Linked DNA regions of Hydrogenispora ethanolica. The protein of the gene in region 1 interacts with the protein of each later gene in a pairwise test. Links are inferred from orthologs where the notes say so. Each region holds a gene or a part of one and is shown on either strand. Other genes may lie near its edges.

Region 1 (15,810 bases):
TTTCGGTCATCATCGGATTCTTACCAATGGCGTGAGAATAAAAAGCCATCATTTCTTCAGCTTCGACAATGCTTCAGCCAGCGCCGTATTGAGCGGACCCTGGTCCTGCTGCCGGTTCAGGAACTGATTCACCTCGCGCTTATTGGCCTTGCCCTTCTCTTCTTCCCGGCGCTTGGTGAAAGCGGACAGCTTCTCGCGATAGCCGCAGCTGCAGCTGAAGATCTTGTTTTCCCCTTCGCCGCGCAGTTCCAGCTGCTTATGGCACTGCGGGCAACGGGCGTTGGAGGTGAGCGAGACGTTCTGCCGGTAGCCGCATTCCCGGTCCTGACAGACCAGCATCTCGCCGCGCTTCCCTTTGACTTGCAGCAGGTATTTGCCGCATTCCGGGCATTTGACGCGGGTCAGGTTATCATGCCGGTACGATTGGCCGCTGCCGGCCACGGTCGTCACCAGACGGGCGGCATAGTCGCGGATCCCGGCCATGAATTGGCGCCGCTCGGCCCGGCCTTTGCTGATCTGGGTCAACTGCTGCTCCCACTGGGCGGTCAGTTCGGCCGATCTCAGCTCCGGCGGGACCAGGCCAATCAGTTGGATGCCCTTGGAGGTCGGAACGATGGACTTGCCTTGCCGCTCCATATAGAAGGAGTTGAACAGTTTTTCGATGATCTCGGCCCGGGTGGCCGGCGTGCCCAGCCCGCTGCTGTTGTCCAGGGCCTCCCGGAGCTCGCGGTCCTCGATCCCCTTGCCCGGATGCTCCATGGCCGAGAGCAAGGTCGCCTCGGTATAGCGGGCCGGCGGCTTGGTGGTGCCGGCGACCGTTTTGACGGTGAGCAGCTTTAGCCGCTCCCCCTGGCGCAGTTCGGGCAGGGACTGCTCCGGCGCTTCGTCGTCCCCGGCCTCATCCGGCGCGGCCCCGCCGTCTTCCATCGCCCGCCAGCCTTTGGCCCTGACGCTCTTGCCTTGGGCGGCGAAGAACTCTCCGGCGGCCTCGACCCTGAGAGTGGTCTGCTCATATTCGAAAGGCGGCGAAAGCACCGCCAGAAACCGTTTGACGATCAGATCATAGATCTTCGTCTCCTCCGGGCTGAGTTTGCTCAAGAAAACCGGCTCTTCGGTGGGGATGATGGCATGGTGGTCGCTGACCTTGGCATTGTCGACCAGGCGCTTGGTGACCGTCAGCTTCTGGCCCAGAATCCGCCGGGCTTGCTCGGCATAGGGCCCGGTGGCAATGGCCTTCAGCCGTTCGGGCAGGGTCGGCACGATATCCTCGCTCAAGTACCGGGAATCGGTCCGGGGATAGGTCACCAGCTTGTGCCGCTCATAAAGCTGCTGCATCACGGCGGAGGTCGTTTTGGCGGAGAAGCCGTACCGCCGGTTGGCGTCCCGCTGCAGCTCGGTCAGGTCATAGGCCAAGGGCGGCGGTTCTTTCTTGGCTTCTTTTTTCAGCTCTACAATGGTCCCGGTCTGGCCGGAGGTTTTGGCGGCGAGCGCCTCGGCCCGCCCTTTATCGAAGAGCCGGGTCTGGCCATTGGCGTCCCGCCATTGCAGGTTGAAGCCTCCCGCCGCGGCTTGCACGGTCCAATACGCTTTGGGCACGAACCGCTTGATCTCGTTCTCCCGCTCCACCACCAGGGCCAGGGTCGGGGTCTGAACCCGGCCGGCCGAGAGTTGGGCATTGTATTTGCAGGTGAGCGCCCGGGTGACATTCAGTCCCACCAGCCAGTCGGCCTCGGCCCGGCATTCGGCGGCGGCGTATAGTCGCTCATACTCCCGGCCCGGCTTGAGATTTTGAAAGCCTTCCTTGATGGCCCGTTCGGTCTGGGAGGAGATCCACAGCCGTTTAATGGGCTTGCGCCAACCCGCTTTCTGAATGATCCAGCGGGCCACCAGCTCGCCCTCGCGGCCGGCATCGGTGGCGATGACCAATTCGTCGAGATCCGGCTGCTTCATCAAATCCTTGACCGCCTTGAACTGGCGGGCGGTCTCGCGGATCACCACCAGCTCCATCTTCTCCGGGAGCATCGGCAGGTCCTCGAGGTTCCAGGTCTTATAGCGGTCGTCGTAGGCCTCCGGGTCGGCCAGGGTGACCAGGTGGCCGAGGGCCCAGGAGACGATATAGCGGGGGCCGATCAGGCAGCCGTTCCCCTGCTGGTTGCAGTGCAAGATCTTCGCGATTTCGCGGCCGACCGAAGGTTTCTCGGCCAGGACCAGGGTTTTGGACATGGGTTACGCTCCATTCTTGATGTATCATTTTTGGCAATTGACTTTTTCCTGAAATCAAACTGCTGTTTCTGTCTTTCAAGTTATCAAGCCTAAAATACCAGTTCCAGCCTTCCCAGCCTCTCTCGGACCGCGGCGATGACCCTTTTTTCCGCCTCATCGCCATCGGCTTCAAAGGTCACCGAGAAGCGGAGGTACGCTCCGGCGTCGTCCCAGGGTACCGTGGAGATCAGCGCCTCCTTGATCAGGTACTCCGCGGCGGCCTCGGCGTTCTCAAAGACCAGTCCCGAGCGGGTTCCCTTGGGGGCCGGAACGTAACAATAGAACGAACCCCTGGGCTTGTGGGCCGCGAAGCCCAGCTCGCGCAGTGCCGCCACCAGCAGATTGTGCCGGCGCGAATACCGCTCGCAATTGGCCGCGGTCAACTCAGGATGCTGCAGCGCATAGATGCCGGCCTTTTGAATGGCGCGGAACTGGCCGGAGTCGGTATTGTCCTTGACAGTCCCGTAGGCCTGAATGATCCGGGGATGGCCGGCCACAAAGGCCAGCCGCCAGCCGGTCATGTTGAAAGCCTTGGAAAGCGAATGCACTTCCACTCCGACATCCATGGCGCCGTCCACCGCCAAGAAACTCAAAGGCTGATACCCGTCGAAGGTCAGCGCGGCATAGGCGGCATCGGAGATCACAAAGATATTGTTTTGGCGGGCGAACCGCACCACGCTCTGATAAAACTCACGAGTCGCCACCTGGCCGGTGGGATTGTTGGGATAATTGATGTAGAGGAGTTTCGCCTTTTTCAACACCGGGGCGGGGATCGCCGAAAAGTCGGGATAAAACTGGTTCTCGGGAAGCAACGGCAGATGATACGTATCGCCGCCGAGGTACCGGGTATAGGTGGCGGTCACCGGATATCCGGGAAAGGTGGTCAGCGCGATCTCGCCCGGATTCACCAGGCACAGCGGCAGCATGGCCAGGATCGGCTTGGAGCCGATGCCATGGATGATATTCGCGCGGGTCAAATTCTTGACGCCATAAACCCGGTCCATATAGCCGGCGGCCGCGTCTTGAAACTCGCCGATCCCGTTATCCGAATACCAGCGGTTCTCCGGCTTTCCGGCTTCCTCGGCCAACACCGCGACGAGGCGCGGGTCGGCCGGCCGGTCGGGTTCGCCGACGCCCATGTCGATTAAAGGGAGGAAGGGTTTGCTGGCTCGCGCCTCTTGCTTGGCCTGCTTGATCCGGACGAACTTATAAACCGTGGTGGACTTGCCAAAATTCCTGCCCCCCAAACGCTCGGCAATCTTGTCGTCGATAAAATCCATGGCGGACCTCCGTGAGTTTTTTGCCGCACTGGCGGCTCCTTATCTCTTCTGGCCGACCAACAGGAATAACGGATATTGTTTCTCCCGTCCGTCGCGATCTTGTTTCACGATAGTGTGACAGATTTTGCTCCGAAGCTTGGTGAAACCGATTTCCCGCAAGGTCGCCGACAGCTCCCGAACGTCAAAGCCATGATGGCCCGTAAAGCCGGGACCGTGGAACGTGCCGTCTTCCTTGTCCAGATCCGCGATGCACAATGTGCCTTCCGGATGCAACATTTCGTAAAAGGACTGCAAAACGTCGTTCAGCGGCTTGATATGGTGCAAGGCCATCAACGTGTAAACCACATCAAACTTGAGCTCCGGCAGCTCCGCGGCGGTTAGATCGATTGGGAGGGGGTGCATGTTGGCGATCCGGAGCGTTTGAATCTTCTGCTCGGCCACGGACAACATCCCCGCCGAACTGTCCCCCAGCCAAATTTCGCGCATAAACGGTTGCAGGTAGAAACTTAACAGCCCCGTGCCGCAACCGTATTCAAAGCCCGTCATCCTTTCGAGGTCCGGGATCTCCCGCGCCATTTCCATGGCCACTACGCTGGCCCGCTTGCGGCGCTTGGGATCTTCATCCCAACGCAAAGCCAGTTCATCGAAATTCTCCACCGATTTGATCCTCCGCTAAAAAACTTCGGATATGATGAGGGAAACTTTTAAATTACAGTCTTCTGTCCTTCACAGCGGCAAATTTCATTTTGGGCATGATCGAGCGAGCCGACCATGCCCAAAACGGAATCCAACTCAAAATCGTTGCGGTATCGGCCGGATTCAGGGATACAACTCCCGATACTTGTTCTTTAAATACCGCACGTACGGTTCGATGGTAATCGGCTTTCCGGTGGCCCGTTGCACGATGGTCGTGCCCGACAATTGGCGGCCGTATTGGTAAATGTTCGTTTTGAGCCAACCGTGCAAGGTTTCGAAACGGCCGGCGGCGATCTCCGTCGGAATCTGCGGGTGATGCGCCAGGGCAGCTTCGTAGAATTGGGCGCTCATGATGTTGCCCAGCGTATAGCTTTGGAAATAGCCGCCGATGGTCCCGCTGTACCAGTGCATATCCTGGAGAACCCCCAAGCCGTCGTCGGGCGGGGTCACACCCAGATCGGTCCGGTACCGCTCATTCCAGGCCTCGCGCAGGTCGGCGACGGCGAGCTTTCCTTCCAGCATCGCCAATTCCAGATCAAAGCGGATCATCACGTGCAGGTTATAGGTCACTTCGTCGGCGTCGGTCCGGATCAGCGACCGCTCCACCTTATTCAAGGCATGGTAGAAGACTTCAAAGTCCACCTGGCCCAGCTGTTGCGGGAAGACCTCCTGCAGCTTGGGGTAGAAGTACTGCCAGAAATGGCGGCTCCGCCCCACCAGGTTCTCCCAGAGCCGCGACTGGCTCTCGTGGACGCCCATGGCGGTGCCGCTGGCTAGCGGAGTCGCTTCCCACCTCGGATCGATCCCCTGCTCATACAAGGCGTGGCCGGTCTCGTGGATGGTGCTGAAGAGCGCCTCGCTGAGCCGGTTTTCCTTGATCCGGGTGGTGATCCGGACGTCATCGATGGAAAACGACGTGGTAAAAGGGTGCGGGCTCTTGTCCTGCCGGCCCCGGTTGAAATCGTATCCCAGCCGCTCGGCGACGTTCAGGCCGAACCGCCATTGGTCCGCCTCCGGGAAATGCTGCTTCAGGCAGGAATCATCCGGCGCGGGCCGGGCGGTGATCGCCCCGACCAACCGGGTCAATTCCTCGCGCAACTGGGCGAAGAGCGGCCGGATGACGGCGACGGTCAGTCCCTCGTCCAGTTCGTCGATGAGCGGATCGGCGATATGTTGGTATCCGGGATAAAAATTCGCCAATTGCCTGCTGTAATCCAGCGTCTTTTCGAGCAACGGCCGGACGATCTGGAAATCCTTCTGGGCCCGGGCTTTGGCCCATGCCTCATAGGTCCGGGAGGTATGTTCCGAAAATTCGGCGGTAAACTTGGGCGGAATCTTCGCGGCACGCTCAAAATCCCGGGCGGCCACCCGGATCAAGGCGACATCGGGCGAGTCCGGAGAGAGACCCTCCAGCAACGGTTGGAGTTCATCCAACAACCGGCCCAATTCCGGAGCGGTCGCCTTCTCGTGCGCCAGCCGTTCCATGGTCGCCAGCTGCCGGGCCCGGGCCGCTGCCGCGCCCGGCGGCATCAAGGCCATCTGGTCCCAGGATAACACGGCGGCGGCCGCTTTTAAGTCGCTGATCTCCGCCAAACTGTTCTTCAGCTCGGTCAATGTATGATTCAACGAGCATCCTTCCTTTCTTTATTCGAGGCGCCTCGGGCGGTTCATTGGCAGCGGGCGCTCTGCTCCAACTGGCGCCGGAAAGCGATTCATCTCAAGGCGATTGATTTTACAGAATATTCTACCACAAGTTGTCTCATTCCAACAGCCGGAACCGGCCGATTTAGGACCCCCGGCCCGTTTTTTTCAAATAGGCCAGAATCGCTTGTTTGATCTCCGGTTCGGAAAGGCACCGGGGCAGATAGCGGGTCACTTCGTTCCGGATTTGCAGATAAGCGTCGAATGTCAACTGGTCAAAGGCCTTCTCGGCCTGGCGATCGGCGTCGGAAAAAACCGCCCGATTGAGCGGCGCGGGAGTGACAGCCCGCTGCGCCGGCGCGGATTCACGCTCCGGGTTCCGGCCGGAAGAGAGGTCCGCGCAAGCGGCCCCCAGGAAAAAACAGCCCAGGAATATCCATGAAACATACCATAGGACACTGCCGACCCAGTAGGTGATCATGAAGGCCCAGGCGATCCCCGCGGCCAACATGGCATAGGCGTAGAACCACAGATGCCGCTCCCCGGGCAAAACCGCGAGTTTCCGCAGTTTCAGCCCATACAGGATAGAAATGGCGCCGGACGCCAGCGCCACAGCCAGGACCAGCGGCAGCAATTGCTTGGCCCGGAACGCTACGTCGGCCCGGAGCAGCGTAAAATTGGCGATTCCCAGCCCCGGAACGGCGACGAGCTCCAGCAGGTTGTAGCCGATAAAAAACTTGATGTAAGGAGAAACCGACCGGCTCCGGCCCTGCCGGTCCAGGAGCTTCAGCAAGGTTCCCAATAAATACACCGTAATCAGATTGGGGATGCTTCCAAGCAGCGCTCTGGCGAACGAAAACTGGTAATAAAGGCTCGGGTCCTGATGGAGCAAGAGCCAGATTCGGGCCAGCCCGAAATAGATCCCGGAGAGGATCGCCACCCAGCCGGCTGTTTTCAGCGGGATTTCCGGTAAAGGCCGGCCTTTCCATTGCCGGAACCGATTCAGGAGTCCATCCATAAGCGCCATTCGTTCCACCTCATTTATCGAAAAGATTCAATATCAATGGAAGAAAAACCGGGCTGGGTACAATGGAAAACCGAAAATCCCCTTATATCGAAGCAATGTTCCTATGGAAGCAACAGGGTGGAAACCTCCTTGCAGGCTTGAGTCTCTTACAGCTCCAAGACTAAGTTTCCCGCTCGGCCAGGGCTTCATCCAAAGCCGCGGCGATCCGATCGAGCGCCGGTTCCCGCTCCTGTCTGGAGATGACGGGACCGTGGCCGGGCACGATCCATTCGGGCTGGAGCGCCGCAATTCTGGCCAAGGACTGTTTCCAGCGCCGCCAGTCCGCCGCGCTCCCGCATTCCAGATTGGGCGACAGGCCGCTCACCACCGCGTCGCCGGCATAGAGCACGCCCTCCTCCGGAATGTACACCGCCAGATTAGCCGGCGTATGACCGGGCGTAAAGAGCAACCGGGCTGTCAACCCGCCCAGCTCCAACACGGTCTCCTCCGGAACGGGCCGGTTGGGATTGGCGGCCGTGGTCTTTTGAAACAGGACCGCCGCCTCGTTCCGCTCCCGACGCCGCCGATCGGGAATGCTCTGATTGCACTCGGCGATGGTCGCCGCCAATTCGGCTGCGGTACGGTGGATCCGGCAATGGCCGTAAATATCGATGCCCCGTTCCCGGAAGAAACCATTGCCGCCCAGATGATCGAAGTGCGGCTCGGTGTTGACTGCGATCAAGCGATTGCCCGCGCCCGCCGCTACGGCATAACCGTGGATGGTCTGGGCCGCCAGAGTATTCGGCCCGGTATCGATGACCAGGGTCGTTCCCGCCCCCACCACAAATCCGGCGTTGACCGCCCAGGGTAACGCGAAGGCGAGGCCGGTGACGGCATAACAGCGCGACGTGATCCGCAAATTGACGCCCCCTTTTTCGTGACGGGGATGGCCGTCCGGGAAACGGGCCATCCTGATCTTCCGCTTCTATTCTTCGACTTATTCCGTTTTCTTCCTGCCGGATTTCATAACTGATCCTTTCGTGGGGGCGAGGCGACTGGTCCTTATCATTGCCCCGCCTGATTTAGCGCAACTCCCGCGGAACCATGGGCATCTCTCACGGAACCATGGGCATCTCTCACGGAACCATGGGCATCTCTCACGGAACCATGGGCATCTCTCACGGAACCATGGGCATCTCTCGCGGAACCATGGGCATCTCTCGCGGAACCATGGGCATCTCTCGCGGAACCATGGGCATCTCTCGCGGAACCATGGGCATCTCCCGCGGAACCATGGGCATCTCTCGCGGAACCATGGGCATCTCTCGCGGAACCATGGGCATCTCTCGCGGAACCATGGGCAAGCCGTGCCCATGATTGGGCCGGCGTTGCCCATCTCCGGGCATTTCCTGCGGCACGCGGAGGGAGCGCCCCTCCAAGCCGGGCTGTCGGGGCCCCGGAAGGAGAACCGTTGGCGGAAGAGGCCGCCCCGCGCACGCGAACCGTACAGTGAAACGCGCGACCTCCGGTTCCCTGCGGCGGAGGTCCATTCGAGCCAGGGGTCAGGATTTTATAGATTTTTTAAAATTTTTTGGATATTTTTTAAAGACGCTTTAGAACCGTTTTATTTCCAGCTTTTATAATCGGCTTATTCCAACCGGATTGCGGACAGCGGGATGGGGGTAGGATAAGCCCGCGGCCGTCCCGGTTAAGCTATTGATGGATGCTCTTCGACCCTCCACCGGCCAAAATCGGCAGAGCTTTTCCCAAACGGGGCGCGAGTAGCATTCCAGACAAACGAGGTGTTGAGAAGTGGATAGGGCTTCAATCTCGCCCGCCCTGGAGGATTACCTGAAGGTCATTCTGGAATTGCAGGAAGCGGAGGAAGCGATTCGTGTCACCGACCTGGCCCAAAAACTGGGCGTGGCCAAGTCCAGCGTCAATCAGGCCGTGGCCCGGCTGGTGGAGCTGGCTCTGTTGACGCACGAGCGTTACGGACCGTTGGAGCTGACCGGCCGCGGCCTAGCCAAGGCCAGGGAGATCCGGGAGCGCCACGACAGCCTGCGCCAGTTCTTCAGCGACGTGCTGGAGGTCGAGCCGCGCATCGCCGAACGGGACGCCTGCAGCATCGAGCATTACATCAGCCCCGCCACCATGGAAAAGCTGGTCGATTATCTGAACGGACTGGCGAAGTCCGATGAGTCGTGAGGCCCTCGGCGGCTGTCTGTCGAGGCCGGTTCCGTCATGAATCCATGCCGCACCCTCCCCTTTCATCCCTATGGGGCTTTCCCGGAAAAACAATCTGGGGGCAGCTCTTTTCTCCCAAATAACAAAACGGGAACCGCTCCGGTCCCCGCCCTTTTATAATCCAAGTTCTCTCCTGCCACCCGTTCCCGACTCAATCGATCGCCGCAGCTTCATGCCGGGCGGCAGTTTGCCCACCTTGGCCGCCTCGGCCCGGGGCACCGTCACTGTAGCGGGATCGCCGTCGCTGATGAAGCGCAACGCGGGATTCTTCCGGAATCGCTCCACATAGGCTCCGGGTCCCCAGGCGGTGTCGCCGGCCTGGATCCGTTCCAGCCGGTAGGGATTGAAGCCCGCCGCATACGGCGAGGGCGCCGGACCGGATCCCACCAGCACGATGGAGGTGTAATGGTAGCGAATGCCCTGATATTCGCCGTCATGCTCCAAAACCTGGTTCCGGGCGTGCACGCCGAAGGGCAGGGAGAGGCTCTGCACCGGATAGCCGGGAACATAGGATTGAATGGCCTGATTGGCCAGAGCCATTTGCTTTTGTACTCCCAGGTCATCCGTTTTGCTGAGATTCTGGTGCCAATAGGTATGGCTGCCGATCTCGTAGCCGTGCTCGGCCAGGTACTGCAGTTTCCTGCCAATATGCTCTTCCTGGCCGAATAGCCGCAGCTTGGGCGGGATCGCCGGCAACACATAGAAAGTGGCGGTCAACGGAAAATCGGGATGCTCCTTTTTGAACTGTTCCATGATGCCGACGGCCGACTGGGGATCGATCACCAGCCGCTCCCCTTCTTGCAAGTAGCGGAACTGGCCCTGGCTGGAGTCGTCAAAGGTCAGTACGAACGGGGTTTTACCGGCGGGCACCTTCAGCCGGCCGCTCACCACATCCGCCAGGGGCGCCGGATAATAGCCGCTATCGTACAGTAACTGCAGGTCCTTTCGGAAGTTGGCAGGGGTCCGCCGCCATTCCGCCTCCGGCGCGCCGATCAGATGATACTCCAGGATCAGCAGCCGGCCCAGTTCATTGGGCCGCACTCCGGCCGGGCCGGCGGCCGCCGGAACCGGCGCCGGCTTGGAGCCGGTTTTCGCGGAGGGACCGGCCCCGGCGAACCCATGCGGCAGGCTGAAAGCCAGGATGGCCAAGCAAACCATCCCCGATACCGCCCATCGCTTTGAATGCACTTTGTTTTTGCCTCCTTTTTTGGGGTCGGTCAAAAGCCGACCTGATCAGATTCCATGCCGAGCGGCGGCTTCCTGCGATTAATTTATGGAAAGTCCGGGACAAACATGCCGGTCCGGTAGGAGTTTTCCGGAGCGTGCCGAAACAAATAGAAAAATGGAACCGATCCATTGAAATAGAAATTTGGAAAGGCGGCAACGCAACATGATCGATGTGCAGAGCAGGCGGGACGAGCGGGGAATCGAGATTCAAAAGGTGGGTCTGAAAGATGTCAACCTGCCGTTTCAGATCCGGATGCGGGACGGCGGGTTTCAACATGTCCACGGCAACGTCGTCGTCTCGGTGACGCTGCCGCACCATTTCAAGGGCACGCATCTCAGCCGGTTCATGGAGCTATTGATGTCCTGGTCCGAAAAACCCATCTCCTGGAAGGAGATCCGCCAGATCCTGGCCGAACTCTGTAGCCATCTGGAAGTGAGCGCCGCCGAAATCAGTCTGAAGTTTCGCTATTTCCTGCCGGTGCCGGCGCCGGTGAGCGGCATCGTCGGCTACCTCGACTATCTGGGCGAATTTCGCGGCGTCTTCCGGCAACCCTCGGGCCACTTCCATTTCCAACTGGGCGCGGAGATACCGGTCCTCTCCCTCTGCCCCTGCAGCAAAGAGATCTCGGCTTACGGCGCCCACAATCAGCGGGCGGCCATCCGGACCCTGGTACACTGCTCCTATCCGGGGAAAATCCTGTGGCTGGAGGAGCTCATCGAACTGTTGCGGATTCAGGGCAGTTGCCCCATCTATCCGGTGCTCAAGCGGGAGGATGAAAAATACGTCACCGAAGCCGCCTACCAGAACCCCAAGTTCGTCGAGGACATCCTGCGCGACTCCGTCCTGGCGCTCCGCTCCGAGCCGCGGATCCGCTCTTTCCAGGTCGAGGTGGAAAGCTACGAGTCCATCCACAATCACAGCGCCTTCGCATCCCATGTGGAGGAAGCCGCCGATTAAGCTTTACCGGCGTGACAGAACCAGCCGTAGCGGCAGTTCTCACAGTCGGCTCCGGCCGGATAGTCTCCGGGATAGGGATGGGCGGCGATGAACGCGCCGATCTCCCGCACCTCGGCAATGGTCCGGGCCAAAGCGGCCTGGTCCAGCGGCACTTCCACCGCCCGGTCGGGGTAAGGGAAATACAGGACCGCCCGGTCCGGCAACCTCCCCCACAGTTCGGCCACTGCCAGAGCATACAGCTGAAGCTGCCAAAAGTATTTTGCGGCGGTCTCCTCCACCTGACGGGGCGCGATCCGGTGCGTCTTATAATCCACCAACACCAGCCCGCCGCCGGGCTCGCGGTAAAGCCGGTCAAACCTGCCTTCCACCCGCACTGCGCCTTCCAACTTCAAAATGAATGGCACCTCATCCCAGATCTCGCCCCGTCCCCGGTACTCGCTGGCCTGAAGGTTCCGCCAGATCCGCTCCAGATCGGCTTTCAACCGGTCGGGATCGGGAACCTGCAACTCCGCAAAGTAAGCCTTCCAAAGTTCCTCCGGCCAGTCGGGCGTTCCCGCCCGGACCGCCTGATGGACAAAATTGCCGATCTGCGCGCCCAAATGGGCTCCGGCTCCGGGAAGCGCGGCGGCGCTCGGCTCGTCATCGGCCGCCGGCCCACGCTCCAGACGCATGATATGCCGCAGGTAAAAACCGCGCGGACAACTCTTAAAGGCCAGAATGCCCGAGACCTTCAGCGGCACTACGCAGCCGGCGTTTGCGGCAACTCCGGCCGCGGCGACCTCGGGCGCCGCCCGGCCCGCCGGGGAAGGCGCGGCCGCCAGGTCGGGAGCCACCGTCTCCAACAGCTTCACCGGACGCTCCGGCGGCTGGACCTCCGGCACCGCGCGGACCACCGCCACCGGTATCCCCTGATACTCCAGCTCTGCGCCGGCCTCGGCCAAGGGCAGCAGCAATTCGAACCATTTCATCCAGTTTCCCGCGGTCTCCAGCGTCTTGCCGCGCGACCGGCTTACCCCCGAACCGGCCAGGATCAATTGGCGTTTGGCCCGGGTCAGCGCCACGTATAATACCCGCTTGAGTTCGGCGATTTCGTCGCGCCGCTCGCGCTCCTTGATGGCCTCCCAGACCGAGGTGGCCGCGGCCTCGCTCTCCGGGACCGGGATCTTAAAACCGACACCTAAGTCCTTGTGGAAGACCAGCTTGGAACGGTTGCCCAACCGGAACGAACGATCCAGATCGGGCAGGATCACGACGGGAAACTCCAAGCCTTTGGAACGATGAATGGTCATCAGCCGGACCACGTCGCTCCCCTCGGCTTGCGTCTGGGCCTCGCCTTCCCCGATCTCCATGCCTTCGAGTTCCTGCAGGTAACTGAGGAAACGATTCAGATCGTGGTAACCGGCGGCGGTAAACTCCTCGGCCTTGTAGAGCAGCTTCTCCAGATTGGCCAAGCGCTGCCCGGCGTCGACCGAGCCCAGCATCAGTTCGCGATAGTGCAGCCGGTCCAGCGCCAGCCGGAGCATGGCGGGGATGGGCAACAACTCCCGGTGTTCCTGGAGATAACCGAGCAACTCCCGGAATTCCCGCAACCTCGCTGCAGCCGGTTCGGGCAGCAACTTCTCAAAATCCTCCCGGCCGTAAAAGGCCTCCGCCAGGCCCTCATCCCGGCATAAGCGGTACAATTCGGTCTCGCTCAGTCCGACGTAGGGGGAACTTACCAGGCCGAGCAGCGCCACGGTATCATACCGCTGTTGCACCAGCCGGAGGAGATTCAGCTGGTCGACGATCTCCTGGCGCCGGTATAAATCGCCGCCGCTGGCCGTGTAATAAGGGATTCCCAGTTCCACCAAGGCTTGCTGAAAAAGCCCCATCGCGGTTCCGGCCCGGAAGAGCAGGACGATGTCGCCATAGCCGACCGGCGTCCCGGTTCCGGCGCTCTCCGCCACCAAGCGGACGATCCTGCGCGCCACCAGCCGGGCCTGTTCCCGCAAGTCCGCGGTCTCCCCGGCCAGGATGAATTCGACCCGCGATCCGGCGTCATTCCCTCCGGCTTCCAGGGGTTCGTAGGGAAAGCTTTCTCCGGCGAAGAGCTCCTGGGAGAAAGCATTGATGAACCGGATGACGGTCTGGTTGGAGCGGTAATTCCGGGTCAAGGCAATGGTCCGGCCGCCGCGGGATTCGATCTCCCGGCCCAGCTCGGTCATGAGATCGGCCTCGGCGCCCCGGAAGCGGTAGATCGACTGCTTGATATCGCCGACCGCCATCAGCCGGCCGCCTTGATAATCCTCGCCTAGCAATGAACGGACGATCTCCAGTTGCAGGCTGTTGGTGTCCTGAAACTCGTCCACCAGCAGGTAGCGGATCCCGGCGGTCACCCGCTCCGCCAGCTGCGGGTGGTTCTGTAACAGATCTCTGGCCAAAAGCTGCTGGTCCGCGAAGTCCAGCAGACCCGACTCCTGCTTCAACTCCCGGTACCGCCGGTCCAATCCTTCCAACAACGTTTCCAAAGTTTCCAGGCGCTCCAGCGCCGCCCCATCCACCAAGCGCTGCTTCACTGCGTCGATCTGGTCGCGGACCGCGACCACCCGCGGTTTGATGGCGGCGGGAAGCGTCTTGGGCAATCCTTTCGCCAACTCCCCCAGGGCCGGAAGCAGTTCGTCCAGTTCTTTCCCGTCCCGCAGCAGCTCCCGGTAGCCCGGCCAACCCTCCCGGAATAAGCCGAGAACGCCCTGGGCATTTTCGGTCAGTTTCTGGGTGGAGCTATACTCCAGCAGTTCCTCGATGTCCGCAATCAAACCGTCCGCCCCGGCAATCCGCGCTGCCAAAGCATCCCGGAGGGCCTCCGCAGTCTGGCGGATCACTTCTCCAAAGGCGCGGCCGCTCTCCCGGATGGCCTGGTAGAGTCCGGCCAGGCTTTCGGCCAGGGATTCCCAGCCATAATCCAGGATCAAGCGGACCAGCGCCTGGGAGTCCGCGGTGGGGTTCTGGACGATCTCCGTGAATAATTCGGCAATGGCCTGGTTCAGATAAATTTGTTCCTCGCCTTCGCCCAGGATGCCGGAGACCGGCGGAATCCCGGCTTCCAAGGGATTCTCCTGGATCAGCCCCAGGCAAAGACTGTGGAAGGTGACGATCCGCGCGCCGTCGATCCGCTGCAACTGGTTTCGCCAAAATTCCAGTTCCGCTTGGTTCTCGGCCTGATTCTGACGCTCCCGGAGGCCCTGGCGGATCCGGTCGCGCATCTCGGCTGCGGCTTTCTTGGTAAAGGTGATCGCCACGATCTCTCCGATCTCAGCCCGGCGTTCTTCGAGCAGGCGCAGGTATTTTTCTGCCAAAACCGTCGTCTTGCCGGTCCCGGCGCCGGCCGAGACCAGCAAGTCCGCGCCAAATTCATGGATGGCGGCGGCTTGTTGTTCATTGGGCGGATGCGGCATCAGTCAACTCTCCTTCCCACTCTTGGCGCCGGCAGCAGATCCGGTACTCGCAATAGGACGGGCAATCGGCTGCAGTCAGTTGGAACCGGCCGCTGCGGATCGCGTCGATCGTCGCGGCCAGCTCGTTTTTGACCTGAGCGAGCCATTCTTCCCAATCGGGGTCGGCCAGCAATCCTTGGCCCCGCCAGCTGAGTCCCAAGCGCCGCTCCCGCCAGATTCCCCCCCGGATCCGCGACGGGTTGCGGAGGCCCAAATAACTGCCGCCCACCGCGGTATCGGAGCCGAAAACCAATTGCTCCAGGGCCAGCAGATAGACGGGGATTTGGATCCTGCGCTGATCCAGCAGATCGCCGGCGGACGGGCCGGAACCGAGCTTATAATCGTAGACGATAAAATGGCCGGCGCTGTCGGCATCGACCCGGTCGATCCGGCCGGCGATCCGCGCGTCGCCGGCCTCCCATTCCAGACGGAAAGGCCGCGCCGCCGCTGCGGCGCCGTGTCCGCCCCCTGGGCCAGGCGGGCCCGAGGGCAAGCGGTCAAGGAGGGCATCACACGCGGCCCCTGCCTGGCCGAAAGCGAATTCCAACAACCGGGGCCGGAAGCGGTGTCCGGTCCGCTCGGCCCACTGCAGTTCGGCACCGAGCCATTGGCGCAGGGTCCGCTGGGCTTGGGCCCGCTGAATCAATAACACCGTCCCTGCGATCCGGTTGGCGGCTTTCTCCTGCCACACGCCGAACTGCGCCGCAAACGATTCTTCCAGGACCTGCAGATAGGATTCGAAACGCTCCTCATTTAACCGCTCGTCCCGGTAACGAAGCCAGAATTGGCGGAGCACCTCATGATAAAGATTGCCCAGATCCAGGTTCTCAGGGATAAGCCTCGGCTGAAGCAGCGGTTTAATCCGCAAGAGATGCTTCAGAAAAAAACGGTAAGGGCAATTCCTGTAATCCTCCAGGGCGGTGATGCCAAAACAGTAATCGGCGCCGAAATGGGCAGCCAGATCATTCATAAAGCTGCTGACCCCGTCAGGCGGCCCGTCCGCTCCCCGGTTCCAGCGGC
Region 2 (15,960 bases), on another replicon or contig:
GGCGATGGAGATCGTTTCCGAGCCGGCGAAATGCAAACCGATGGCCACGTTGTCCAGAGTGGTGATGAGCGATCCGGAATCGCCCGGTTCGGTAAAACGGCTGCTGATGATCTGGTCCCTGAAACGGGCCACCCGGTCGCCGGGGTAACCAATATCGACGGTGGCGTGGATCAGCTGGATCTGGCCCAGCGAATAACTGGAGGAGCGGCCGGTCTTTTGCACCAGGGTGCCGAGATTGATGTCGTCGGTCCGGCGCCAGCCGCGGATCCGCCCAATCCAGTAGATGGAACGGTTTAAGCTGTCGAAGGGCCCTTCGGCGACGGCCGCATCCACCAGGTTGTTCTGCTGGTCCAGCGGGACCGGCGGGTCGAATTGAATCGGAACAAACCGGCTGAGGACGGCGATCTGGTCGGTGGGGTATTCCCCGCCGTCGGCCGGGCCCGGTTGGAGGATGGGATCGCCGATGTTTCCGGCATTGCTATCGGCCAGCACGTGGTTGTTGCTGAGAATATAATAGCGGGGGGGAATGCCGAGCCCCTGCTGCTGCAGGTCGTAGACGCAGGTGGCGATGGTGCCGGCGCTGGTATTGATGTGTCCCACGCTATAACCGCCGCTGACCGGTCTGGCCCGCAGGGTTAATTGTTGAAGAATGGCGTCATCCTGCTCGGCCTTCATCACCCCCACCTCCAGCAGATCGGTCTGCATCCCGCCCAGCTTCGACGGGATCAGATCCACCGCCGCCAACTGCTCGCGGGGGACTTTCTTGCTGACCATGACCACCATCGCCGGCTCGCCGGTGGGGCGCCCTTTCTTCCATTTGACGCCGATCCCCATTCCTACGACGTTGGCGGGCCGGTGCTTGGGGTCCAGAAAATCATCGCTTGAGGCTTCAAAAGACTTCATTGCCTCGGATTTGGCTGCTTCCGTCAGAGATTTTCGGTTGACACCCAAGGCGAAACGTCTCCTTTCCATACGTTGAATACAGTTGCAGGGCGGGCCGGACTGGGGCCTGGCCGAAGCCCTCTCTGCCTTAGCCTATGTGGTGTAAAGCCGCGGCGGAACGGGAGTTCGGGCCCTGCCGGACAGTGTATCAATATGGTTAACATTCCGGGCGGACAAAGGGTTCGGGTGAGAAAAGGCGAAGTGTTGATATTGATTGCAGAAAAGTAAAAATTTTCAAATGGCCATGGAGATGAAGCGGAACTGATGGGACTATATGTCAATTTAAGGGTAAAAGCACTGATCTTCGATATTGACGGCACGTTGGGCGATACCATGCCGGCGCATTGGAAGGCCTGGTCGGAAACGGGGCGAAAATACGGCTTCGACTATCCGAAGGAGCTTTTTTATCAGAATGCCGGGATGCCCAGCCGGGCGATTGTCGCCCTGATCAACCGCGACTGCGGACTGCGCCTGGATCCGGAGCAGGTTACTGCCGCCAAAGATGCGGCGTATTTACGGCACATCCGGGAGGTTCAGCCGCTGGAGCCGGTGGTCGCGTTGGTGCACAAGTTTCACGGTCAGCTGCCGATGGGCCTCGGCACCGGAGAATGCCGGAAGATCGCCCTGCAGAACATCGGAGCCCTGGGTTTGCAGAAATACTTCGCGGCGTTGGTCAGCTGCGACGATGTGGCCCAGCCCAAACCGGATCCCGAAACCTTCTTGCGCTGCGCCGATCGCCTGGGCGTGGCGCCCGAGTATTGCCAGGTCTTCGAAGACGGCGAGCTGGGATTGGAGGCGGCGCGGCGGGCCGGGATGATCGCCACCGATGTCCGGCCCTTCTTGATTCCGAGCGGGGCGGAAGGCCCGGAGGCGCATTCGCAGAAACTGCGGGTATCCTGAGAGAATGAATTTCGGAACCTCGATAAAAAAGCCTTTTCCCCAAACCGGGAAAGGGCTTTTTTTAGGCAGCTTACCCGGCGGAATGAACCGGGTCCGCAACAGACGCGGGTGGCGGAGTCGCTAGAGTAAAAGGTTTTGTGACCGGAGATGCTCGCTTAATTCCTGGGAATCCCAGCGCGGGAACTGAGCAAACTGGCGCAGTTGCTGTGGAACCCCGCGCGGTAACCGCGTAAGCCTGCACCGTTTCCGGGGAACCTTGCACAGTAATTGTGCGAGCTCGCGCAGTCGCCGGGCGAGGCTGCCCGGTTGCCGGGTAAGTTGACGCAGTCACGGGGGATGCTTGTTCCGTTGCCGGGAATGTTTAGAAGCCATGTGATAAAGTCCTCAAATTCGGAAATCACTCTTTCAAAGGATTAAAAATCGACTTTATCACTTGCTTCTCTGAGCTTTTGTGTTCACCCTGGCCTTCGGACAGGGTTTATCACAACGCTTTTAGGCCCTTGAAAAAAAGCACGGTTCGGCCATGCCCTTGCATTGTTGAACCGCTCATATGGGCCATCGGAGCAGAGCGGGGGAAGTTTTGATCCGCCAGATGGCGCTTTGGCGGCTCAGAGTGTGAGCCGGGTCTTGAGGCCCATGATACCGGTAACCGCGCCACCGTTTTCGGAAGGAATTCTCCCGACGCCGGCGAATCTTAGTAGCCGAACGGCTTCCGGCCGTTGGCAAAAACGTTTTGAGAAGCCGGCAATCCGTAACGCGAAGGAGGAATCCATGCTCTATCTGACAGTCTTTTTGAGCGGCGCGATCCTGATGTCCTTGGAGATGGTCGGCAGCCGGATCCTGGCGCCGTCGTTCGGCAGCTCCATCTATATCTGGGGCTCGCTGATCGTGGTGGTGATGGCCGCCTTGACCCTCGGATACTACGGCGGCGGCCGGCTGGCCGACCGCCGGCCCGATCTCGGCATGCTCGGCTTGATCCTGGGGCTGGCCGGAGTCTATGTCGGGTTTCTGCCTTTCTGGAGCACTCCGGTGAATATCCTCTGCAGCGGCTTCGGACCGCGCACCGGTTCCCTCCTGGCGGCCCTGGCTTTCTTCTTCCTGCCCAGCCTGCTGCTGGCGACCATCTCGCCGTTCGCAATCAAGCTCGCCACCAGCAACCTGACGACCATCGGCAATACCGCCGGCCATCTTTCGGCCATCTCCAGCGCCGGCAGCATCATCGGCACCTTGTTGACCTCGTTTTTCCTGATTCCGGCCATCGGCGTCCGGAATATCGTTCATAGCCTGGGCGCGCTACTGTTGGGCCTGGCCCTCTTGATCCTGGTCGCCGTCGAGCTGGAGCGGCGCCGGACTGCCGGCGCTCCCGAAGCGGCCGGCTCCCGGGCCGGAGCCTTGCGCCGCTGGCGAATCTTCCTGGTCCTGCTGGCCCTGGCGCTGTTGGGCTTTTTCTGGCGTTCCACCCCGCAGCGGACCTCCTTTTACACCCCGGAAGAGATCCGCTACGAACGCGATTCGTTGTACCATCACGTGATCGTGGCCCAGGTGGGCACCAGGCGCAACCTCCACTTCGACAACTCCTACCAGAGCGCCATGGATCTGGACCAGCCGCTGGAGATGGTCTTCGGCTATACTTCCTACCTCCATCTGGGCGTGGTCGCCGTCCCCGAGCCGGAGCGGATGCTCTTCATCGGGCTGGGCGGCGGATCGGCGCCCAAGAAGTTCCTCCACGACTACCCCAGCCTGAAACAGGTGGACGTGGTGGAGATCGACCCCGAGGTGGTCCGGGTGGCCCGCGATTATTTCGCGCTGCCCCGTACCGCCAAGCTCCGGGTCTATACTCAGGACGGCCGGCTCTTCGTGGACCAGCGGGCCGGGGCCATCGCGGCCGGTAAAATCCGTCCCTACGACCTGGTGGTCATCGACGCCTATTCGGAGAGCACCATTCCCTACCACCTGGCGACGTACCAATTCTTCCGCTCGGTCCGCCGGGTGCTGGACCGGGACGGCGCGGTCGTCTCCAATGTCATCGGCGCCATCAAGGGCTCGCGCAGCGGCCTGCTCCGGGCGATGGGCCATACCTATGCGGCGGTCTTTCCCCAGGTTTACCTCTTCCCGGTGGGGATCTGGGATGAGAGTGACAGCTATGAGCGGAATATGATCCTGATCGCTACCCGCAACCCGCGCCGCTGGTCCCCCCGGACCTGGCGGGACCGGGCAGAGGCGCTGTTCCGCGCGGGCCGGATCCGCGAGGATGTGCCGTCCTATGCCCAGACGCTGGTGGATGAGCCCCGTTTGCGCAAGAATGGCTGGTACGAAGGGTTGTCGCTGCTCACCGACGATTACGCGCCGGTGGATACCTTGCAGAATCCGTTGCTGTAAACCGCGGCCTCATGGACGACCGGCGGGAAAACGATGGAAGTTGTTGCTCCGCCCCCGGCGCTCCGGTATAATGGGGAAGTATAACGTTTTAGCAAGCTGATGGGCAGCGCGCCGGGGCATAACGCCCAAGGCGCGCTGCCCATTCGAGGTGGACTGGCGATGACCATAACCATTAAAGACCTGGCGGAGATGGCCCGGGTCTCCACCGGCACCGTTTCGCGGGTGATCAACGGCGGTCCCGGCGTGGGGGAAGAGACCCGCAAACGGATCTTAAAACTCATCAAAGAGCTGGACTACCAGCCCAATGCCTCGGCCCACGGCCTGGCGGCCAAACGCTCGGGCAATATCGGGGTGATCATCCCGCATACCGGCGGTTATTCCATGGCCACCGCCTATTGGCCGGGCCTGTTGACGGCGATCACCGAACGGGCGGCCGCTCAAAACTATAATGTGCTGCTCTCCACCGCCCGGTCCGAGGAGGACGTGGCTTCAGCCTATCAGTCGATCCTGAAGGGCCGGCGCATCGACGGGCTGATCATCGGCGCGGAGCAGTTCGGCGACAAGCAACTGGCCGAGCTCCTGCTGAAGGATTTCCCCTTCGTGATGGTGGGCAAGAGCGTTAGCATCTCCCATTACTATGTGGATGTGGACAACGCCGGCGGGGCGCGGCGCATGACCGAGCATTTGATCGGCTTGGGCCACCGCCGCATCGCCATGCTGGCGGGGCCGGAGCATTACCCCAGCGTCATCGCGCGGGTGGGCGGTTTTCGACAGGCCATGGCGGCCGCCGGGCTCGACCCGGGGCTGGTTTACCACTGCCCGTACTGGACCTTGCGGGCCGGCGAGATCAGCCGGGAGATCATCCGCTCGGGGATAGGGGTCACGGCGATTTTTGCCGCTGCCGGCGACTTGGTCACCGGGGTGTTACAGGCGGCCCGGGAAGAAGGGCTGCGCTTGCCGGAGGACCTGGGCGTGGCGACTTTTGACGATCACCCGCTCTACAATTATTTCGCGCCGGCTATCAGCGCGGTCCGCCAGCCCATCGCGGCGCTGGGCGAGGCGGCCGCCGTTCAATTGTTCCGGCTGATGCACGGGGAGATTCCCGAGGAGAAGGGGATCGTCCTCCCGACCGAATTAGTGATCCGGGCCTCCTGCGGCCGGCCGGGCTTGAAAACGGAAGCCGGGCGGGTCGCGCCGGAAACCACCTCTTGACGAAGCGGCCGGATTATGGTAGAATAATCAGAAATTACTGATAAATTCCATAATTTTAGTGGGTATTCCAATTTCATATTCGACCGAAACAGACTCTTATCGAGAGAAGGGGAGGGACCGGCCCAATGAACCTTCGGCAACCTTGTGCGCGAGCAGGGTGCCAATTCCGGCAGGGTAACCTGGCAGATGAGAGAGGACAGCGCGTTCATGCAGGCCTCTTTCCACCGGAGAGAGGCTTTTTGGTTTGACGAGGAGGAAGTCCGATGAAGATCGAAACCGTTCTGGCCCATGCGGGCCTCTGTACCGACGCGCCGACGGGGGCGGTGAGCACCCCGATCTACCAGACCGCCACCTTTCGCCATCCGGCGTTGGGCGTGAGCACGGGGTATGATTATTCCCGCTCGGTCAACCCGACCCGCCAGGCGCTGGAACAGGTCCTGGCCGAACTGGAACGGGGCGACCGCGGCTTCGCCTTCGCCTCGGGGATGGCGGCGCTCACCGCGGTGCTGATGGCCTTCTCCGCCGGCGACCATATCGTGGTCTCGGACGACCTTTACGGCGGAACCTACCGGCTGCTGGAGCGGAACTTCAAGCCGTTCGGGATCGCCGCCAGTTACGCCGATGCCACCGCCTTGGAGGCGCTCGAACGGGCGGTGCAGCCCGGCCGGACCAAGGCGCTGCTGATCGAGACGCCCACCAATCCGCTGATGAAAGTGACCGACCTGGAGCGGGTCATCGCCCTGGGCCACGGGTTGGGGCTGGCGGTGATCGTCGACAATACCTTTATGACTCCCTACCTCCAACGCCCGTTGGAGCTGGGGGCCGATTTGGCGGTCCATAGCGGCACCAAGTTTTTGAGCGGCCACAACGATCTGCTCTCGGGGATCGTGGTCGCCCGGACCCCGGAGTGGAGCGAGCGGATCCGCTTCGTTCAGAATTCCACCGGCGCGGTCCTGGGGCCGCAGGACAGCTGGCTGATGCTGCGCGGCCTTAAGACGCTGGCCCTCCGGCTGGAACGGCAGCAGGCCAACGCCGCCGGAATCGCCCGCTGGCTCGCGGCGCACCCGGCCGTGGGGCGGGTGCTCTACCCGGGCTTGCCGGACCATCCCGGCCACGCGATCCTGGCCCGCCAGGCCTCGGGCTTCGGAGCGATGCTCTCCTTCACCGTGAAGGATCCGGCCCAGGTGGAACGGCTCATCAACCGGGTCCGGGTGATCACCTTCGCCGAGAGCCTGGGCGGGGTCGAGAGCCTGATCACTTACCCGGTCCGGCAGACTCACGCCGACATTCCGGCGGAAGTCCGGGAGCGGATCGGAGTGACCGACGACCTGCTGCGGCTGTCGGTGGGGATCGAAGCCCTGGAAGACCTCATCGCCGATCTGGAACAGGCCATGCAATGACGCCGGGCCGGCTGTCCCCCGGAATATTTCGAGGAGTGAATCGTGATGAAATATGCCACCCGAATCCTGCATAACGGGAATGAACTGGACCCGCGCACCGGCGCCCTGAGCATCCCGATCTATCAAGCCTCCACCTTCCACCAGCCCGATGTGGAGCATCCCGGCGCTTACGACTATTCCCGCTCCGGGAATCCGACCCGGGAGGCGCTGGAGAACACCCTGGCGGCACTGGAGAACGGGACCCACGCCTATGCCTTCGCCTCGGGGATGGCCGCCACCGCCTCGGCCCTTTCCATTCTGGAGCAGGGCGACCATATTGTGGCCACCGAGGATATCTACGGCGGCTCCTACCGCGTCCTGAACCGGTTCTTCAATAAATTCGGGCTGGAGACCAGCTTCGTCGACATGACCCGGCTGGAGAACATCGAGGCGGCCATCCGTCCCAACACCAAGGCGCTCTTTTTGGAGACGCCCTCCAACCCGCTGCTGAAGATCACCGACATCCGCGGGGCGGTGGCCATCGCCAAGGCCCACGGGCTGCTGACCCTGCTCGACAACACTTTCATGTCCCCTTATTTCCAGCGGCCGCTCGATCTGGGGGTCGACATCGTCGTCCACAGCGCCACCAAGTTTCTGGGCGGCCATAGCGACGTCATCGGCGGCGCGGCCATTACCCGCTCACCGGAGCTGGCCAAGCGGATCTATTTCGTCCAGAACGGTTTCGGGGCCATCCTGGGGCCGCAGGACTCCTGGCTGCTATTGCGGGGGATCAAGACCCTGCGCGCCCGGATGGAGTTGCAGCAGCAAGCGGCGCTGTTCATCGCCGAATGGCTGAGGCGGCAGAACTGGGTGACCGCAGTCTATTATCCCGGCCTGCCCGACCACCCCGGCCAGGCGATCCACCGGGGCCAAGCCTCGGGCCACGGCGCGGTGCTCTCCTTCAAGACCGATGCCGCCGCGCGGGCCTTGGCCATCATGAAGCAGGTCAAGCTGTGGTCGGTCGCGGTCAGTCTCGGCGGCGTCGAGTCGATCCTCTCCTATCCGGTCAAGATGTCCCATGCGTCGCTCCCCGCTTCGGAGCGGGAACGCCTGGGGATCACCGCCGACCTGATCCGCCTGTCGGTCGGCCTGGAAGATCCGGAGGATCTGGTCGCCGACCTGGAGGCCGGGATTCGGTAACCGGTTTCGTTTTAGCAAGGAAACGGGGTTGCTGCCGCGGTTTGGCGCTGCCTTGCGTGGCTGGTCCGTGACTTTGGAATATCGGCAGTACGGCGGGAAACCGCTCTGGAGGAATGGCAATGACTCAAGAGATTATCGAGTTTCAGCAAGTTACCAAGGTCTACCGGCAAAAGGGCGCCGAAGTAGTGGCCCTGCGCGACGTCAACCTGACCGTCGCCCGGGGCGAGATCTTCGGCATCATCGGGCTGAGCGGCGCGGGCAAGAGCACGCTGCTCCGGAGCATCAACCGGCTGGAGGTGCCGCAGTCCGGACGGGTGCTGGTGGACGGTTCGGACATCACCGGCCTGAGCGGCCCGGCCTTGCGCCAGGCCCGCCGCAAGATCGGGATGATCTTTCAACACTTCAATCTGCTGGCTTCGCGCACGGTCCGGGGGAATATCGCCTTTCCGCTGGAGATCGCCAAAGTGGCGCCGGCCGCGATCGAGCGGCGGGTCCGGGAGCTGGCCCAGCTGGTCGGACTCGCCGACAAACTGGACGCCTACCCGGCCCAGCTCAGCGGCGGCCAGAAGCAGCGGGTGGGCATCGCCCGGGCCCTGGCCAACCAGCCCGAGATCCTGCTTTGCGACGAAGCCACCTCGGCGCTGGATCCTCAGACCACCCAGTCCATTCTGGAACTGCTGCGGGATGTCAACCGGCGTTTCGGGCTGACCATCGTGCTGATCACCCACCAGATCGAGGTGATCAAGGCGATCTGCGATTCGGTGGCGATGATGGAGGACGGCCGGGTGGTCGAACACGGCCCGGTGGTGGAGGTCTTCGCCCAGCCACGCACCGCCACGGCCCATCGTTTCATCGAGAGCGCGCTGCATGGCGAGGTGCCGGCCGGGCTGCGGCTGGCGGAACCGGGCCGCATGGCGGCGGGAGCCGGCCGGCGGGTCCGCATCTCCTTCCTGGGCGAGGTGGCCCGCCAGCCGATCATCGCCGCGCTGATCCGCCGCTTTGACCTGAATGTCAATATTTTGTACGCCAACCTGGACTTCATCAAGGACACGCCCTTCGGTTCCTTGATCGTCGAGTTGACCGGGGCTGAGGACAGCATCGAAAAATCGCTGCAGTACCTCGCAGACCAGGGATTAAGAATTGAGGTGATCGCGGATGTTGAACCCGCAGCTTTGGAACCTGCTCGTTAATGCTTTGGGAGAGACCCTCTACATGGTGGGCGTTTCCCTGGCCCTGTCGGCCGTCTTCGGCATCCCCCTCGGCGTACTGCTGGTCATCACCGGCCCGGGCCATATCCGGCCCAACCGGGCGATCCACGGCACGCTGGCCGCGTTGATCAATATCGGCCGCTCGCTGCCCTTCATCATCCTGCTGGTGGCGATCATTCCCTTCACCCGGCTGCTGGTCGGCACCTCCATCGGCACTAACGGGGCGATCGTCCCGTTGACGGTGAGCGCCATTCCTTTCCTGGCCCGGCTGGTGGAGTCGGCCCTGCTGGAAGTGGACCGGGGCGTGATCGAGGCCGCCCAAGCCATGGGCGCCACCACCGGCCAGATCATCGGCAAGGTGCTGCTGGCCGAGGCCAAGTCCGGGCTGCTCCTGGGGCTGACGATCACCGCCGTCAGCCTGGTGGGCTACTCGGCCATGGCCGGAGCGGTCGGCGGCGGCGGCCTGGGCGATCTGGCGATCCGTTTCGGTTATCAGCGCTTTCAGCCCGAGGTGATGCTGGCCACGGTCATCGTCCTCGTCATCCTGGTCCAGGGGGTCCAGTCCCTCGGCGACTGGGGGGCGCGCCGCTTGAAACGGCGCTAGGCCGCAGCGTCGAATCCGACCCGCAGCGGTCGAAAGTCGCATGTCAAAGGTCGGGATGGTCTGTGAATGACTTCGGACCTTAACCCTTCGACTTTGAACTTAAGAATTACTAAGGAGGAATTTACATGTCCAAAAAATTAGTGAGCCTCATTTTGGCGGCCCTGGCCGCAGTCGTTCTCTCCGGAAGCCTGGCGCTGGTGAGCGCGGCGACCGTGTTAAAGGTGGGCGCCTCGCCGACGCCACATACCCAGATCCTGGAGCAGATCAAGCCGCTCCTGGCCAAAGACGGGATCACCCTGCAGGTCATCGAGTTCCAGGACTATGTCCAGCCCAATATCGCCCTGGCCGAAGGGGAGCTGGACGCCAACTTTTTTCAGCACGTCCCGTACCTGAACCAGTTCTGCAAGGACCGCAATCTCGACCTGACCTCCATCGCCAAGGTCCACGTCGAGCCGCTCGGGGTCTATTCCAGCAAGCTCAAGTCCCTCCGCCAGCTCAAGGAGAAAGCCATCGTCGCCATACCCAACGATCCGACCAACGGCGGCCGCGCTTTGTTGCTGCTGCAACGGGCCAAACTGATCCAGCTGCGCAAGGACGCCGGCCTGGCAGCCACCGAGCTGGATATCGCGAAGAATCCCAAGCAATTGCAGATCAAGCCGCTGGAGGCCGCGCAGCTGGCCCGGTCGCTGGCGGATGTGGACATCGCGGTCATCAACACCAACTACGCCCTCGCCGCCAAGCTGGTCCCGACCAAGGACGCCCTGTTCATCGAGGATAAAAATTCGCCCTACGCCAACATCCTGGCGGTCCGGACCAAGGACAAAAATAATCCGGCCCTGCAAAAGCTGGCCAAGGCCTTAAACAGCAAGATCGTCAGGGACTACATCGTCAAAACCTATCAGGGCAGCATTGTGCCGGCGTTTTAGGCATCATCGCCGAGACGGAGTTGAATTCGACCTATATCGTCGCCGAAGCGCCCCGAGACAATCATCCGGGGCGCTTTTCTATGGGGTTATCACTGGACCCGCTGGTTCTTCTCCAGCTTGGCTTGGGGATATTGCTGAGGGATATTCAAAAAGGCGGCGGGGGGTTTATCTTCACCGCCAGCCGCGGAATGATCTTGCCCAACTCGGCAAGTTTGCCGGGCTGTTGTTTTGCGGGAGGCTGTTTTTGGTTGCGGTGTGGCGGCTATGGCCGATCCGCCACCAGGATCCCGTAAGGCGGAAGCGTCAAGGCGGTTTCCTCGGCCGCGAACTGTTGGGCCGCGCCGCGGTCATCCAGCAAGGAGCAGGGGTCATTCAACGCCGCTGCCAGATGAGGCGAATCGAGGACCCGTACTCTGGCGGAGCCGGCCCACCCCTTGAGCCGGACGGGTTGCGGCTCGCCGCTGTGATTGACCAGGATCAAGCGGGAACGTCCGTCGCGGTTCAGGATAAAACCGGAAACCGCCAGCGGATCGCCGGAGTCCAGGGGGACCGCCCGGCCGCCCCGGAATTCGCCGACCCAGGCCAGGCTGAAATAGAGCGGGAAAACCGCGCCGGGGAGAGACGGAAACAGGGCGGGCGATGGCGAGCCGGCCGGCCGTTCCATCACCCCGAGCCAGCCGGTGGTCTCGTAATAGGTGGCCGCGGCGGCGCCGCCCTCGGCCAGCGCCAGGATGCTGCCCAGGGTCCAGCCGGCGCCGAACAGCGAGAGCTGCCTGGTGTCGACCTGCGGCGGCAATTCGCCGCCGGGGAGATGGGCCGGAGCGGTCCGCGAAGCGGATTTCGGGCGTTTCTTGAAGGTGACCGGCGAGACCCAGACCGGCTTGGACCCGGCGAAGGCCCGGGCGCTCTCCAGATTGGCCCGCTGCCCCGCGAAACTCTCGATCAGAGAAGCGTTGTCGAAGGCGTGCACCTGCGGGGTGGTGGAGTAGGCGACGAAGTCGCAGGCAGCCAGCGGCGGACGCTCCCGGTTCAGCTCGGTGAAGTAGCCGTCGGTGCCGCCGCCGATGGGTAGCGCCGGGTCGTATTCGGCCAGGATTTCCCGGGCCAGCCGAAGTTCGGCGGCGCGGGTCGAGGGGACGCCGTCCCGGAGCACCAACACGCCGGCCAGCCGGGGACGGGACGCCTGGAGCAGCGAGTGGAACTGGGCCAATTCATGCTCCGGATCCTCCGCCAGATGCAGGGCCACGAACAGGGGAACGTCGATCGCGGCCGCGTCCCGGGCGGCCCTCTCTAGCAGCGGTGCGGCATCCGGCCGTTCCGGACGGAGTTCCAGCCGCAAGTGGCTCAGGTTCAGGCGGCGCAGCCGTTTGATCTCCCCCGCCGACCAGGGTTCGGCGGGTACGGCATATCCCAGTCCCAGACTGGGCAGGGCCAATTCAAGCCCGGAGCGGGGCGCGAGCCGGACCGCTTCCGCCGGCCGTGGGGGCGGGAGCACGGCGGATAGCCGGCCTTGGAGCCGGATGGCGACGGCCTGCCGGATCCGCGTTCCGGTGAGGACTTCGGCCGGCAGCGGCCGGTCCAGCGGAGTGCAGTAGGTTTTGTAGGAGGCGTCGCTCCAGTTGCGCTGGTCCTCCATTTCAAAGCTGTCGCCGGTGCAGCGGATGACGGCTTCGACCCCCGGCAGCACCGGATGCTCGATCTGGCGGATCTGCTTGAACGGCTGGTGCGGCGCGATCCGCACCGGGAAGAGCCCGGCCAGTTTGACCCCGTCCACCTGCTCCACCGCGCAGGCGACGCCCGCCAGCGTGTCCGGGTGGAGCACGCAAAAGCCGATCCGGTTGCGCAGGAAGGACGAATGGGCCGTCCCGTCCATCGTAAACTCGATGCTGCTGTCGGAGCGGCCGCTGATGGCGCCGCGCCAGGAGAAATCGATGCCGTTCCGTTGGTGGCGGGCCAGAAAAGCGATGCGGAAGGAATCGGCCCGGACATCCAGGGTCAGTTCCGAGAGTTTGGCGGGAATGGTATCCCAATTGCGGTCGCGCAGCGCCATATAGACGCGGCGGACCACCTCGACCTCGCCCAGCCGGATGGAACGGATTCCGCCGTCCTGATAGAAGAGGGAAAGCTGCCCGGCCCGCAGCGGGACCGGCGGGTCGACGGGCTGACTGAGGCCGGAGTCATACATGCTGACTGGATCGTTCATCAGGCATTGCCCCTTTCGGACGGAATTGGGACGCCGGGAGCGGCTTCGGCCGGACGTACGCTCTCATCCGCCGCAGATATCCGAAAAAAATTCCTGAAATACTTAAAATTAATACTATGCCCCCCGGCAGAGCCTGTCAAGGGATAGTTACCGGAAAGCGGCCGGGGACGCCTCTGGTTCATTTTTCATGGCGGGATATGGAAATTAAAAAGAATTTTGTAAATTTCTTATGAAAATAATAAAATAGTGCGCCAAATTGTCCAACTTGACAGCCAATTGCCGGTAATTTACAATGAATTTAAATGGTTTGATGGATTTTTACTATTTTATGTAATATTTAGTCTAATATTGTAAAAACGACTGATTGGATCATTTTTTCATTCCGGAGGAGCGAGGAGCGACCTTCATGAATGCCAAGGGTTTCACGCTGATCGAGATCATGATCGTCCTCGCCATCCTGGGGGTCCTGGCCGGGTTGGCCGGCATGAGCTATTCGGCGGCCAGCGACGGCTATGCCCTGACCAGCGGCGCCGAGCAGCTGGCGCAGCAGCTTAAGAACGCCCGCACCGAGGCGCTGGCCCGCAATACGGCGGTGGAGTTCGCCGCGGCGGACGGCGGATTCTATACGATCCGCGTCGTGGGCGGAGCGGTATTGAGCGGGCGGATCGTGCTCGGCCGGGCGGCCGTGGATCTGAGCTTGACTTTTGAGCACTTAAACGGCGCGGCGGTCCGTTTTGACCGCTGGGGCGCGGTGCAGAACGCCAGCGGCGGCACGCCCGCGCTGACCCTCGTCAAGGGGACGGGGCGGCGGACGGTGACCGTCGAGATTGCCACCGGCTATGTCCATTGAGCGGGGCGGGCGCACGGAGAGGAAGATTATGCGCAACCAGAATGGTTTCAGCCTGATTGAGGTGATCATCGCCGTGGCCCTGCTGGGGGTCATTGCCTTGCTGGCGGCGGTCCCCGCCTTCCAGCCCGATCTCTACCGGGTCAATGTCGCGGACCAGCTGGCCGAGGAGCAGATCGAGATCTGCCGCAATGAGGAATTCGAGGCGCTGGCCAATAGCAGCAGCCAGCGGACGGTCACCACCCGGGGCGTCGCCGTCAGCTACACCGTGGGGGTCAGTGTGGAGGGTTTGAATCTGAACCCCGCCGCCCTCTCCGCAACGGCGTCCACCCCGCTCGACCGGGCGCTGACGGCGGCGGAGCCGGAGCCGGACGGGAGCCTCGATCCGCAATTGAAACGGGTGACGGTCGCGGTCTCCGCCGGCGGAACAGTGCTGGCCCGGCGCAGCGCGCTGCTTTACCCGGAGTGAGGTGCATGATGGTGCCCAAGCGTAACCAAGCCGGCTTTACCCTGATCGATCTTCTGCTGGCCTGCGCGATTCTGAGCTTTCTGCTGCTGGGAACGGCGCAGATCATCCGGGTCTCCTGCGCCGGCTTGGAGCTGAACCGCAACGCCGCCGGGGCGTTCGAGGACGCCAACCACGCCATGGCGCTGATGGTACGGGAGATCCGCCGCAGCCAGGCCGGCAAGCTGACCATCCGTTCGGCGACTGATCTCGCGGCGACTGATCTGGACGAGGTGACGACCGAATTCTACTGGTCGGACGGCAAGCTGTACCGCAGGAGCGGCGGGGTCACCACGTTATTGGCGCAGAATGTCAGCGCCTTTCAGGTCAGCCAGGGGGAGGCCGCGCCCCTGGTGCGGCTCAGGCTGACCGTTGCGAATGGGGCCGACGCGGTGCAGCTGCAAGAGACGGTCCGGCCGCGCAATTGAGCGGCTTCACATGGCATCTCATGAGGAAATACTGGTTTGGCGAAGCGGAGCATGAGGAGGATGGACGCCGTGGATGGGACGAACGCCGGGAAAGCCCGGGCCGCCGGATCGGAACAGGGCATCGCGCTGGTGGTGGTCCTGATCGTGCTGGTCATCGTCTGCCTGACCCTCCTGGCTGCGTCGACCATCGTCAAGACCCAGCTGAACGCCTTTAGCACCGCCGGAGCCACGTCCCTGGCCGTGACCCGGGCCGAGGACGGCCTGGCGCTGGCCTACGCCCGCCTGCGCGCCGGGGATAGTACGTTTCAGCCGGGACGGAGCGATTTCCGGGTCACCACTCCCGACGGCTGGACCATCCGGGTGGAATATCTGGCCACCACCCCCGCCAGCGTCCGGGCCACCGCAAGCCGCGGCAAATTCAGCCGGACCGTCCAGGCCGACGTGACGGAAGCTGAAGAGCCGCTGCCTTTCAACGCGCACGGTTTCATGGCCGGCGCCGCCATGTCCATCACCAACGGCAGTTATTTCCTGAACGGCAACTCCCTTTACGCCGTGGAAAACCTCACCTTGAGCTCCTTCTCGATGGGCGGCACCGGCAGCCTGGTCAGCAGCAAGACGGTGAATGTCTCCAACGGTTCGCTGGCCAGCACGATCAAGACTTACTCGAATGCGGTGCGGGAAACGATTCCCGCGCCCAATTGGGACAGCTTCGCCGCCGATCCGTCCAAGATTTACCGGACCTATACCGTGAATGGCGGCACGTTGGACATTTCGGCCGACCTGATGAATGCCGGAGGGAAGATCATTTTAGTCCGGGTCACGGGAGGAAGCCCCGCCATCAAGGTGGGCGCCAACAGTTTCAGCAATAAAAACGCCCTCATCGTGGTGCTGAAGGACGCCGCGGTCCGGGGCGACTCCGCCGTCCAACCCACCCTGACCCTCGGCAACGGCAATTATTCCGGCCAGATCAGCGCCTTCGTCGACGGCAAAGTCAATCTGAACAGCGGCAGTTTCAACACCAGCGGCGTCCTGTATGCCAGCGGCGATATCAGCCTGACGAACGGTTCTTTCCGACTGACCGGCGGCGTGGTCAGCCAGAGTCGGATCACCGTCACTTCGGTCAGCTTCGGCATCTATCAGCCTCAGTGGGACCTCTATCAACCCTACTTCGGCGGCTCCGGTTCCGGCTCGGGCGGCGGTTCGGGAACGCGGCTCACCCGTTGGCGC

The links.
Region 2: the proteins of EDC14_RS18030 (region 1) and EDC14_RS06645 interact in binary tests that used the Escherichia coli proteins (3 or more experiments, as listed by UniProt). The link is inferred for Hydrogenispora ethanolica from one-to-one orthologs.

Annotation. Positions count from the first base shown.
Region 1 is NZ_SLUN01000025.1:39,877-55,686, reverse strand. What follows is about bases 7,642-10,395. They hold EDC14_RS18030 (metal-dependent transcriptional regulator), read left to right. Parts: upstream 7,642-8,697; coding sequence 8,698-9,093; downstream 9,094-10,395. Other genes in these bases: EDC14_RS18025 (polysaccharide deacetylase family protein), read right to left, coding at 9,247-10,320; EDC14_RS18040 (MBL fold metallo-hydrolase), read right to left, coding at 7,642-7,855. Outside these bases: EDC14_RS18065 (DNA topoisomerase III), read right to left, coding at 49-2,223; EDC14_RS18060 (LL-diaminopimelate aminotransferase), read right to left, coding at 2,313-3,542; EDC14_RS18055 (class I SAM-dependent DNA methyltransferase), read right to left, coding at 3,582-4,199; EDC14_RS18050 (carboxypeptidase M32), read right to left, coding at 4,362-5,864; EDC14_RS18045 (hypothetical protein), read right to left, coding at 6,025-6,906; more of EDC14_RS18040, read right to left, coding at 7,067-7,641; GTP cyclohydrolase FolE2, read left to right, coding at 10,523-11,317; EDC14_RS18015 (UvrD-helicase domain-containing protein), read right to left, coding at 11,314-14,751; EDC14_RS18010 (PD-(D/E)XK nuclease family protein), read right to left, coding at 14,732-15,810.
Region 2 is NZ_SLUN01000005.1:207,373-223,332, forward strand. What follows is about bases 7,269-10,172. They hold EDC14_RS06645 (methionine ABC transporter ATP-binding protein), read left to right. Parts: upstream 7,269-8,143; coding sequence 8,144-9,202; downstream 9,203-10,172. Other genes in these bases: EDC14_RS06640 (trans-sulfuration enzyme family protein), read left to right, coding at 7,269-8,012; EDC14_RS06650 (methionine ABC transporter permease), read left to right, coding at 9,171-9,824; EDC14_RS06655 (MetQ/NlpA family ABC transporter substrate-binding protein), read left to right, coding at 9,950-10,172. Also shown: EDC14_RS06615 (chymotrypsin family serine protease), read right to left, coding at 1-951; EDC14_RS06620 (HAD family hydrolase), read left to right, coding at 1,207-1,842; EDC14_RS06625 (fused MFS/spermidine synthase), read left to right, coding at 2,614-4,221; EDC14_RS06630 (LacI family DNA-binding transcriptional regulator), read left to right, coding at 4,381-5,433; EDC14_RS06635 (trans-sulfuration enzyme family protein), read left to right, coding at 5,697-6,833; more of EDC14_RS06640, read left to right, coding at 6,879-7,268; more of EDC14_RS06655, read left to right, coding at 10,173-10,750; EDC14_RS06660 (D-apionate lactonase family protein), read right to left, coding at 11,013-12,953; EDC14_RS06665 (GspH/FimT family pseudopilin), read left to right, coding at 13,360-13,803; EDC14_RS06670 (type IV pilus modification PilV family protein), read left to right, coding at 13,832-14,269; EDC14_RS06675 (prepilin-type N-terminal cleavage/methylation domain-containing protein), read left to right, coding at 14,275-14,733; EDC14_RS06680 (RNA-dependent RNA polymerase family protein), read left to right, coding at 14,803-15,960. UniProt on the Escherichia coli protein: Part of the ABC transporter complex MetNIQ involved in methionine import. Responsible for energy coupling to the transport system. It has also been shown to be involved in formyl-L-methionine transport.